Regions from separate parts of the Labrys sp. F242 genome, predicted to be linked through region 1. Evidence: predicted binding sites of a transcription regulator. Region 1 holds the regulator's gene; the other holds the start of a gene.
The links. Region 1 encodes LexA, which represses DNA repair genes until DNA is damaged. Its sites were predicted from a motif close to TGTTCNNNNTGTGTTCNG; they were not measured.

Region 1 (4,210 bases):
TGACCACGATCGTCGCCTCGCTCGCCACGGCGCCATTCTCAGCCTTTCATTTCCATCGTATCACGCTGCAGTCGCTGGCCTCGAACCTTGTCGCGACGCCGATCGTCTCCTTCCTGATCATGCCGCTCGCCATGCTGGCCGTGGTCGCCGAGCCGTTTGGCTATGGCGCTCCATTTTGGCAGGCGATGGGCTGGGCTGTCGGGTTGTTCATGCAGGTGGCTCGTTCGGTTGCGACCTGGCCTGGCTCCGATCTCGTGCTGCCGCAGTTCTCCGCCGCGGCGCTCGGATTGTTCGCTCTGACGCTGGTCCTGCTGACCATTCTGCGCACGCGTCTTGCTCTGCTGGCCCTATTGCCCTTGGGCGGGGGCATTGCCCTGGCCGCGACAGCGCCGCTGCCAGTAGCTCTGTTCGGCGCAAACGGCTACGCGGCCCTCGTTCGCAAGGGCGATCAACTGACCGTGCTGGCGCAGCGATCCGATGCTTTTACGGTTCAGCAATGGCTGCTGGCCATGGGCGATCGGCGCAAGCCGGAGGATCCAACCCTCGCGGCACAGCGCCTATGTGACAGAGAAGGGTGTTCCGCGCCCATCGAAGGAGGCGGGATCTTCATGCTCGACAAGACCAGTAACGCCGCCGAGGAGGACTGTGGACGCGTCAGCGTCCTGGCGGGACCGGTTCCGATCGGTGCTCGCTGTGCCACCGCTGGAGTTGTGATGGACCGGGAATTGATTCGCGCGGTCGGCTCGATAGCACTTTATGTAGAGCCGTCTGCGAGCGGCGATATCAGCCCGCGCTGGCGTCTCGTCATGGCCCGCCATCCCCAAGCGTCCCGTCCATGGGTACCGAGCCGGGTGATTGTGCCGCCGAAGCCTCTGCCCCAGGCGGCAGTACAAGTCCCAGCGACGGATAGGCCTATGGACAGCGTCACCGCCGAAACCGATAACTGACGCGAGATTCTCACCAGAAAGGACGGACCATGAAAATCAGCGCCCGCAACCAGATCAAGGGCACGATCAAGAGCGTGACGAAGGGGCAGACTACCTCCCATATCCAGCTCGAGGTCAATGGTACCATCATCACCGCTTCGATCACCAATGAGGCCGTCGATGATCTCCAGCTCAAGCCCGGCCAGAACGCCTATGCCGTGATCAAGGCCTCCGACGTCATGATCGCGGTCGACTGATCGGCGCTGTCAGCCAGGCCGGGTCTTCGGACAGATGGTAGTTCGAAGACACCCGGAGGCTACCCGACCATCAAGCGGATTTGCCTGCGAACTCCAGACCTTCTTCAGGCGATCCGCAAGCCTAGCTCGGCTAGCAATTGGCCGGCCTGGTTTTTCGAGATCGTGGCGCCCTTGAAATAACGGGCGTCACCAAGCTTCAAGCCGCCGAGATCGGCACTGCGTAGATCCGCTCCTTCAAAACGGGCATCGACCAGATTGGCATCGCGCAGGCTGCACTCTTCGAAGATGACATCGCGGAAATCGCATTGGCGCAGATCGGCCTGGGTGAAGTCGAGGCGGCGTAGCGTGGACTTGCGAAAGGAAAAGGCCGGCAGTTTCGCCGACATAAGCAAGACCTCCTCGAAAACGAGCCCGAATGCGGCGATTTCCGAGAGATCCGCGCCTGTCAGTTTGCAGCCGGTAAAAACCGTCGAGGCCGCTTTGGCGCGTCGAAAGCTGGCATTGCTGTAGTCACCCGTACGGAATGCAGCATCTTCGAGGTCGGTACCACGGAAATCGGCACCGCCCGCCTTGCAATTGCGCCATAGTGTATTCGCGAGCTTGGCGCCGACCAGCTTGGCATTTTTGAGAATGCAACGCTCGAACGACCAGTGGGACAGGTCGAGACGCGAAAGATCGCATTCCTCCAGTTCACAATCGACAAGGCAATACGGCGCGCGCTCCTTGAGCAACCGCTCGACGTCACGGCGTTCCAAAGCGTGGCCGCTGACTGTATGAAGGCCAGTCATTGCAAGCGAACCAAATTCGCATGCTCTCAATATCGGCGGAACAGGCCCACCAATTTACCCTGGATCTGTACCCTGTCCGGGCCAAAAATACGGGTTTCGTAAGCCGGATTGGCCGCCTCCAGCGCAATGGAGGCGCCGCGCTTGCGCAAGCGCTTCAGCGTGGCTTCCTCATCGTCGATCAGGGCTACCACGATATCGCCGGTATCGGCATGGTCCTGGCGGCGGATCAGCACGGTGTCATTGTCGAAGATACCAGCCTCGATCATTGAATCACCGCGCACCTCCAGGGCGAAATGATCACCTGAGGACAGCATTTCCGGCGTAACGCTGATGGTGTGGCTCTTGGTCTGGATGGCGGAGACCGGCGTACCGGCGGCGATGCGTCCCATCACCGGGACCAGAACCGGCCGGCCGACATCCTCGTCCATTTCCGGCCTGACGGGGCGGACCTTGCCGAGATTGCCCTCGATCACGTTGGGGCGGAAGCCCCGCTGCGAAGAGGCCAGCGACAGGCCGCCTGGCACGGCGGATTCGGGCAGGCGTACCACTTCGAGCGCGCGCGCCCGGTTTGGCAGGCGCCGGATGAAGCCGCGCTCCTCCAGAGCCATGATCAGGCGGTGGATGCCGGACTTGGAGCGCAGGTCCAGCGCCTCCTTCATTTCATCGAAGGAGGGGGGCACGCCCTGTTCCTTCAGGCGCTCATGAATGAACCGAAGCAATTCGTGTTGTTTCTTGGTCAGCATGGCTTTCCCGTCGTGGCGGCCGCGAATCACGGTGAAGGTGTAAACAAAACAAGAACAGTGCTACATGTTCCTACTGTGTTCTGCAACTGTGAAGTTCAGGTTAAGGGTAGCGTCAATAGCCGGCCGCACGAAGATCGATGATCTCGCAGATATCGCCTGGTTTTGCTTCCGGCGCAAAGGGCGGCCGGACAACCAGACAGTCGGCATGCTGCATCACACTCACCAGCGACGAATCCTGCAGCGCCAGCGGTTCTACCTTGAGGATGTCTGACGTATCGTCAAGCACGAAGCGGGCACGGATATAGTCTTCACGAACGTCGTTGGCTGGCCAGGCGTTGGCGAAGACGGCCTTGCGGCGGGACAGACCCGCATCGGCCCGCCCCAGCAACGTACGCAACAGGGGTACCAGGAAGAGGACGCCGCAGACCACCGAGGATACCGGATTGCCGGGCAGGCCGAGGATATGCATTGAGCCAAGCCGCCCGTGCAGCAGGGGCTTGCCCGGGCGCATGGCGATCTTCCAGAAGCCGAGCTGCATGCCTTCGCGGGTGAGCGCGGTCTGGATCAGATCGTGATCGCCGACCGAAGCACCGCCGATGGTGACGAGCACATCCGCCTTCTCGGTACGAGCCCGCCGAATGGCCGCTTCCAGGGCCGGGAAGTCGTCGCTGGCGATGCCGAGGTCGAGTACTTCGCCCCCCTCGGCCTCGACCAGTGCCCGAATGGCGAAATTGTTGGAGGCGACGATCTGATTCTCGCCGATGGCTTGACCGGGCAGTACCAATTCATCGCCGGTCGCGAGAATAGCGACTTTGGGGCGGCGGCGGACCGGCAGGGCAGGATGATTCATGGCCGCGGCAAGCGCTATGTCGCGGGGACCGATGACGGTGCCTGATGTCAAAGCCTCCCGTCCTTCGGCAAAGTCCAGGCCACGGGCCCGGATATGCTGGCCGAGCCTGGCCGCCGCCTCCACGATGACGCGATTGCCCTCGCGGCTCGTGTGCTCCTGGATCACCACTGTGTCGGCGCCATCCGGCACGGGCGCACCCGTGAAGATGCGAACGGCCTGGTTTTCGCCAACTCGTCCGGCATAGCCGTGCCCCGCCGCCGATTCTCCGATCAATTCGAGGCTAGCACCTTCCTTGGCATCTGCCGCTCGCACCGCATAGCCGTCCATGGCCGAGGCGTTGAAGCCGGGCTGGGTCCTCAGCGCCGTGATGGCGGAAGCGAGAACACGTCCGCGCGTGGCATGCAGCGATATTGTTTCGGTTGGAAGCGGGGCTACCCCGGCAACCACCTTGGCCAGCGCGTCCGCGACGGGAAGCAGGCTCATCGATTTTCCTCCGCATGCCAATCGCCGGATTTGCCGCCGGATTTCTCCACGAGCCTGATCGCCTCGATGCGCATGCCCCGATCGACGGCCTTGACCATGTCATAGATGGTCAGGCAGGCCACGGAGACTGCGGTAAGCGCTTCCATCTCCACGCCGGTCTGGC
Region 2 (4,210 bases), 660 kb from region 1:
CGTTGCCCTTCGACTTCGAGATCTTCTGACCGTGCTGGTCGAGGAAGAGTTCGTAGACATAGTGCTCCGGGGCCGTGCCGCCGAGGATCTCGCAAATGGCGTCATAAACAGGCGCGTTGGTCTGGTGGTCCTTGCCGAACATCTCGAAGTCGACATCCAGCGCCGCCCAGCGCGCGCCGAAATCCGGCTTCCATTGCAGCTTCACCTTGCCGCCGGTGACCGGTAGCGTCTTGTCGACACCGTCCTCGTCGGTGAAGGTGATGGTCCCTGCCTTGGCATTCACGTCCTTGAGAGGCACATAGAGCACCCGCCCGCTGCTCGGAGAGATCGGCAGGAACGGCGAATAGGTCGCCTGCCGCTCCTCGCCGAGGGTCGGCAGCATGACGGCCATGATCTCGTCGTACTTTTCGGCGGCCTTCAGCAGCACGGCATCGAGCTTGCCGGATGTGTAGTATTCCGTCGCGCTGGCGAATTCGTAATCGAACCCGAACGTATCGAGGAACCGGCGGAGCATGGCGTTGTTATGATCGCCGAAGCTCTTGTAGGTGCCGCCAAACGGATTGGGAACACGGGTCAGCGGCATCTGCAAATAAGGCTTGAGCGCTTCGGGATCCGGCACATTGTCCGGGATCTTGCGCATGCCATCCATATCGTCGGAGAAGCAAATCAGCCGGGTCGGGATACGATCTTCCGTCAGCAGGCGAAACGCATTGCGCACCATGGTGGTACGCGCGACCTCGCCGAAGGTGCCGATATGCGGCAGGCCCGAGGGACCGTAGCCGGTCTCGAACAGGATCTCTTTTTTGTCGCCGGCGCGCTTCTGCAGACGGGCAACGAGCTTCCTCGCCTCCTCGAATGGCCAGGCGGCAGAGACATTGGCGGCCGCGACGAGCTCGGCCGGATAGAGATTTGACATGTTCGATCCGATTTCTTTCTGCTGCTTGTGGATGGGAAGCCAAGCGGAGTGCGAAGCGGCTTGATTTTTCTCGACCGCAAGCGGAAGGCACAGCCATATTCAGGCTGGGCCGCAGCGTCAATCTTGGCGCGTGCAAATGATCGGTCGAGGGGCGTGATGACGTCGATTCTGGACTATCTGACCGCCGCTCTCGTCACTTTGCTGGTGGTGGTCGACCCGCCCGGCCTCGGCCCGATCTTCCTGGGCGTCACCCGCGGCATGAACAAGGAGCAGCAGCACTCGGTCGGCTGGCGCGCCAGCGTGATCGGCTTCGGCGTGCTCGCCTTCTTTGCCATCGCCGGGGAACCCTTTCTCAGGCTGCTCGGCATCACCACGCCGGCCTTCCGTATCGCCGGCGGCCTGCTGCTCTTCGCCATCGCCTATGAAATGGTGTTCGACCGCTCCACCATGCGTAAGAACGAGACTGCGGAGACCGCCATCACCAAGGACTTCATCTCCAATGTCGCTGCCTTCCCGCTCGCCATCCCTTTGATTGCCGGTCCCGGCGCCATCACGGCCGTCATGTTGCTATCGGCCCAGACCCATGGCGAGCCGGCCAAATTCGCATCCCTGTTCCTCGTCATCGCCTTCGTGACGGCCTGCTGCTACGTCTCCTTCCGCCTTGCCGGCGTGATCAACAAGCTTCTGGGGATCACCGGCAATGTCGTGCTGACCCGACTTCTCGGCATCGTCCTGTCGGCCCTGGCGGTGCAGTTCATCGTCGATGGCGTCAGGGCGATCGTGACCGGATAAGGGCCCGCACTGCGTTCGACACCATTTCTCCGTCTCGGCAGGGCGATGATCGAGCCTTCGATCGCGCACAAAAAGCAAGACGCCGGCCACGAGACGTGACCGGCGCTTCAGGCACCTTGTCGACAGGTCTGTTCCGACGTCAGAACGGGATGTCGTCGTCCATGTCGGCCGAGGAGAACTTGCTCGAACCGGCCGGTGCCGGACGGCGCTCCATCGGGCTCGACGAGCCGAAATCATTGCCCTGATAGTCCCGGGCGCCCTCACCCTGCCCACCGCCGCCGCGCGAGTCCAGCAGTGTCATTTCACCGCGATAGCGCTGCAGCACGATCTCGGTGGAATATTTTTCCACGCCCGAAGCGTCATTGTATTTGCGGGTCTGCAGCTGGCCCTCGAGGTAAACCTTGGCACCCTTCTTCAGATATTGCTCGGCGATGCGTGCCAGCCCCTCGTTGAAGATGACCACGCTGTGCCACTCGGTCTTCTCCTTGCGTTCGCCGGTGGCCTTGTCGCGCCAGCTTTCCGTCGTGGCGATACGGAGGTTGACGACCGGCTCGCCCGAATTGAGCCGCCGCACTTCAGGATCGCGGCCGAGATTACCGACCAGAATGACCTTGTTCACCGAGCCCGACATCGAGGCTTCCTTCCTTCGCTTCACAGCGTGCCGGCCGAACCGCCCTGCACGCCCCATGGCCCCCCGAAAGGCGCCTCCATCATTTCTGCTCTAGCATGCTCCCGGCGCCACGCCTGCAAGGGAATTGGCTTCGTGCACAATTAGTTTTGTTCCACATTTGTTCGCGGAATGCAAGCACCCGCCTTAACGATCCGCTTACCAAACCGCCCCAAAGACCACACCACACCGCAGTCTGTCGTTCCGCCTCGAATCATGTGGGAATCTGCGCCATCTGGCCAAGAAAACCTTGCCTTTGCCCGATAACTTGCCCAACAAGCAGGTCGAAAATCAGAACCGCGCTTTCCGTCATCGCTCTTTCGCCACATTGGGCGTGCAGGGGAGCCGCACACTCATTCTTAGTTCCATACGAGGGCAGCAAAATGGCAGGACCAGGACAACAGCGCGAAGCGACCGACGGAGCCAACACGGTAGCGGCTCTGGGTTTGCGGCGCGCCGCTTTGCGCGGCATGCTCGCTTCCCCGATCATCGATGCGGATGACCAGAAGGGGCTGCGCGACGAACTGGTCTCCGAGCTGCGCTCCATCGCCAATTCGATCTCCCGCGCCCCCGCCAAGAACGCCGTCGAGCTCTGCGCCAAGCTGGACGTGCTCGGCGAGGAATATCGTCCCGACGGCGACAGCGGCTCCATCCGCGAGTTGATCGCCTCGATCCGCCGTGACGTCGTCAGCCTGACCGGCCGTCCGGCAGTTCAGGAGCGCGCCTCCTTCCAGACGATCCGCCCGATGCACAATGCGCGCGCCGCCGAACCGACCCAGCAGCCGGCTTCGGCCGAAGCGGCTGGTGAAGCCAAGGCCGACTAAGCCTTTCCTTCGAGGCCGAAATCATCACCCCCGTGGAGCGATCCGCGGGGGTTTTTCTTTGGCTCTCGATCTCTCCCTTTGGCGTTGGCCGCGAGCAAAGCGTGTTCACATGCTAACGCTTGTCCCAACGCTGCGTTCCGGCACGTCTCTACAAGTCCAGGCGATTCCGTCTCGTTGGCGAAAAGCCGTTGGTTCCAAACGAAAGGGGCAGGCTCGCGCCTGCCCCCATTCATTGCATCGACCTTGGGATCGACAATCGCTCCTTATTGAGCGTTGTCGCCCTCGCCTTCATCGTCGCCGCCTTCGTCACCGCCGCCGGCACCAGGTGCGGCTCCACCGCCGTTGCCGGCGCTGAGCACCTGGCCATTGACGCTCACGGCCTTGGTTGCCGCGTCGAAGTCGACGTCCCAGACGGCCTTGCCGTCAGCACCGGTCTTGGCCAGCCCCTTGATCAGGGCGATGCCCATCAGGGCCGATTCCTTGTTGGGAACCTGGGCGTTGTTCACGGCCGCAATGATCTGGTCGAGATTGGTGGCCGAAATCGTCACCTTGCCCTTCTGGCTCGGCATGACGCTCATCTTGCCTTCCGCGCTCACCGCTCCGGCCGGGGCGGTGAAGGTGCTGGGCGCCAGGGTCACATGCGGCTGTCCGGCCATGAAGAGAGCCAGGAATTGCGGCGTCAGTTCGTTGGGGATCGGCGGATCCTTGCTCGCATCGAAATTCTCGATCGCCAGCTTGGCGATGGCCTCGAGGTCGACGCCCTCGAACTTCACGTCGATATTGCCCTCGCCCGGAACCAGCGGAGCCACCCAACCCGGAATGGCCGGGGACTGCGGCAACGCCAAGCCATCATATTTGATGTCAATGCCATAGGAGGCATCCTTGACCGCGCCGGTCATGCCGACGCCGTAGCTCAGGCTTCCGAGCTTGACCGGACCCAACGGCGTCTCGACGGTGACCTCATTCAGCTTGGTCGTGCCGGACAGGTTGTTCCACAGTGGCAGGGCTGCA

Region 2: the regulator LexA is predicted to act here: its motif matches at 2,487-2,504, upstream of ssb (single-stranded DNA-binding protein).

Annotation. Positions count from the first base shown of each region.
Region 1 is NZ_JBVASG010000001.1:2,306,028-2,310,237, reverse strand. Features, by position in the region: gene ACZYTC_RS10900 (ComEC/Rec2 family competence protein) at 1-947, shown strand, start outside; gene ACZYTC_RS10895 (TOBE domain-containing protein) at 977-1,183, shown strand; gene ACZYTC_RS10890 (pentapeptide repeat-containing protein) at 1,288-1,971, opposite strand; gene lexA (transcriptional repressor LexA) at 1,998-2,714, opposite strand; gene ACZYTC_RS10880 (molybdopterin molybdotransferase MoeA) at 2,827-4,047, opposite strand; gene moaC (cyclic pyranopterin monophosphate synthase MoaC) at 4,044-4,210, opposite strand, start outside.
Region 2 is NZ_JBVASG010000001.1:1,643,118-1,647,327, reverse strand. Features, by position in the region: gene ACZYTC_RS07645 (lysine--tRNA ligase) at 1-916, opposite strand, end outside; gene ACZYTC_RS07640 (MarC family protein) at 1,073-1,708, shown strand; gene ssb (single-stranded DNA-binding protein) at 1,848-2,339, opposite strand; gene ACZYTC_RS07630 (hypothetical protein) at 2,759-3,199, shown strand; gene ACZYTC_RS07625 (hypothetical protein) at 3,463-4,210, opposite strand, start outside.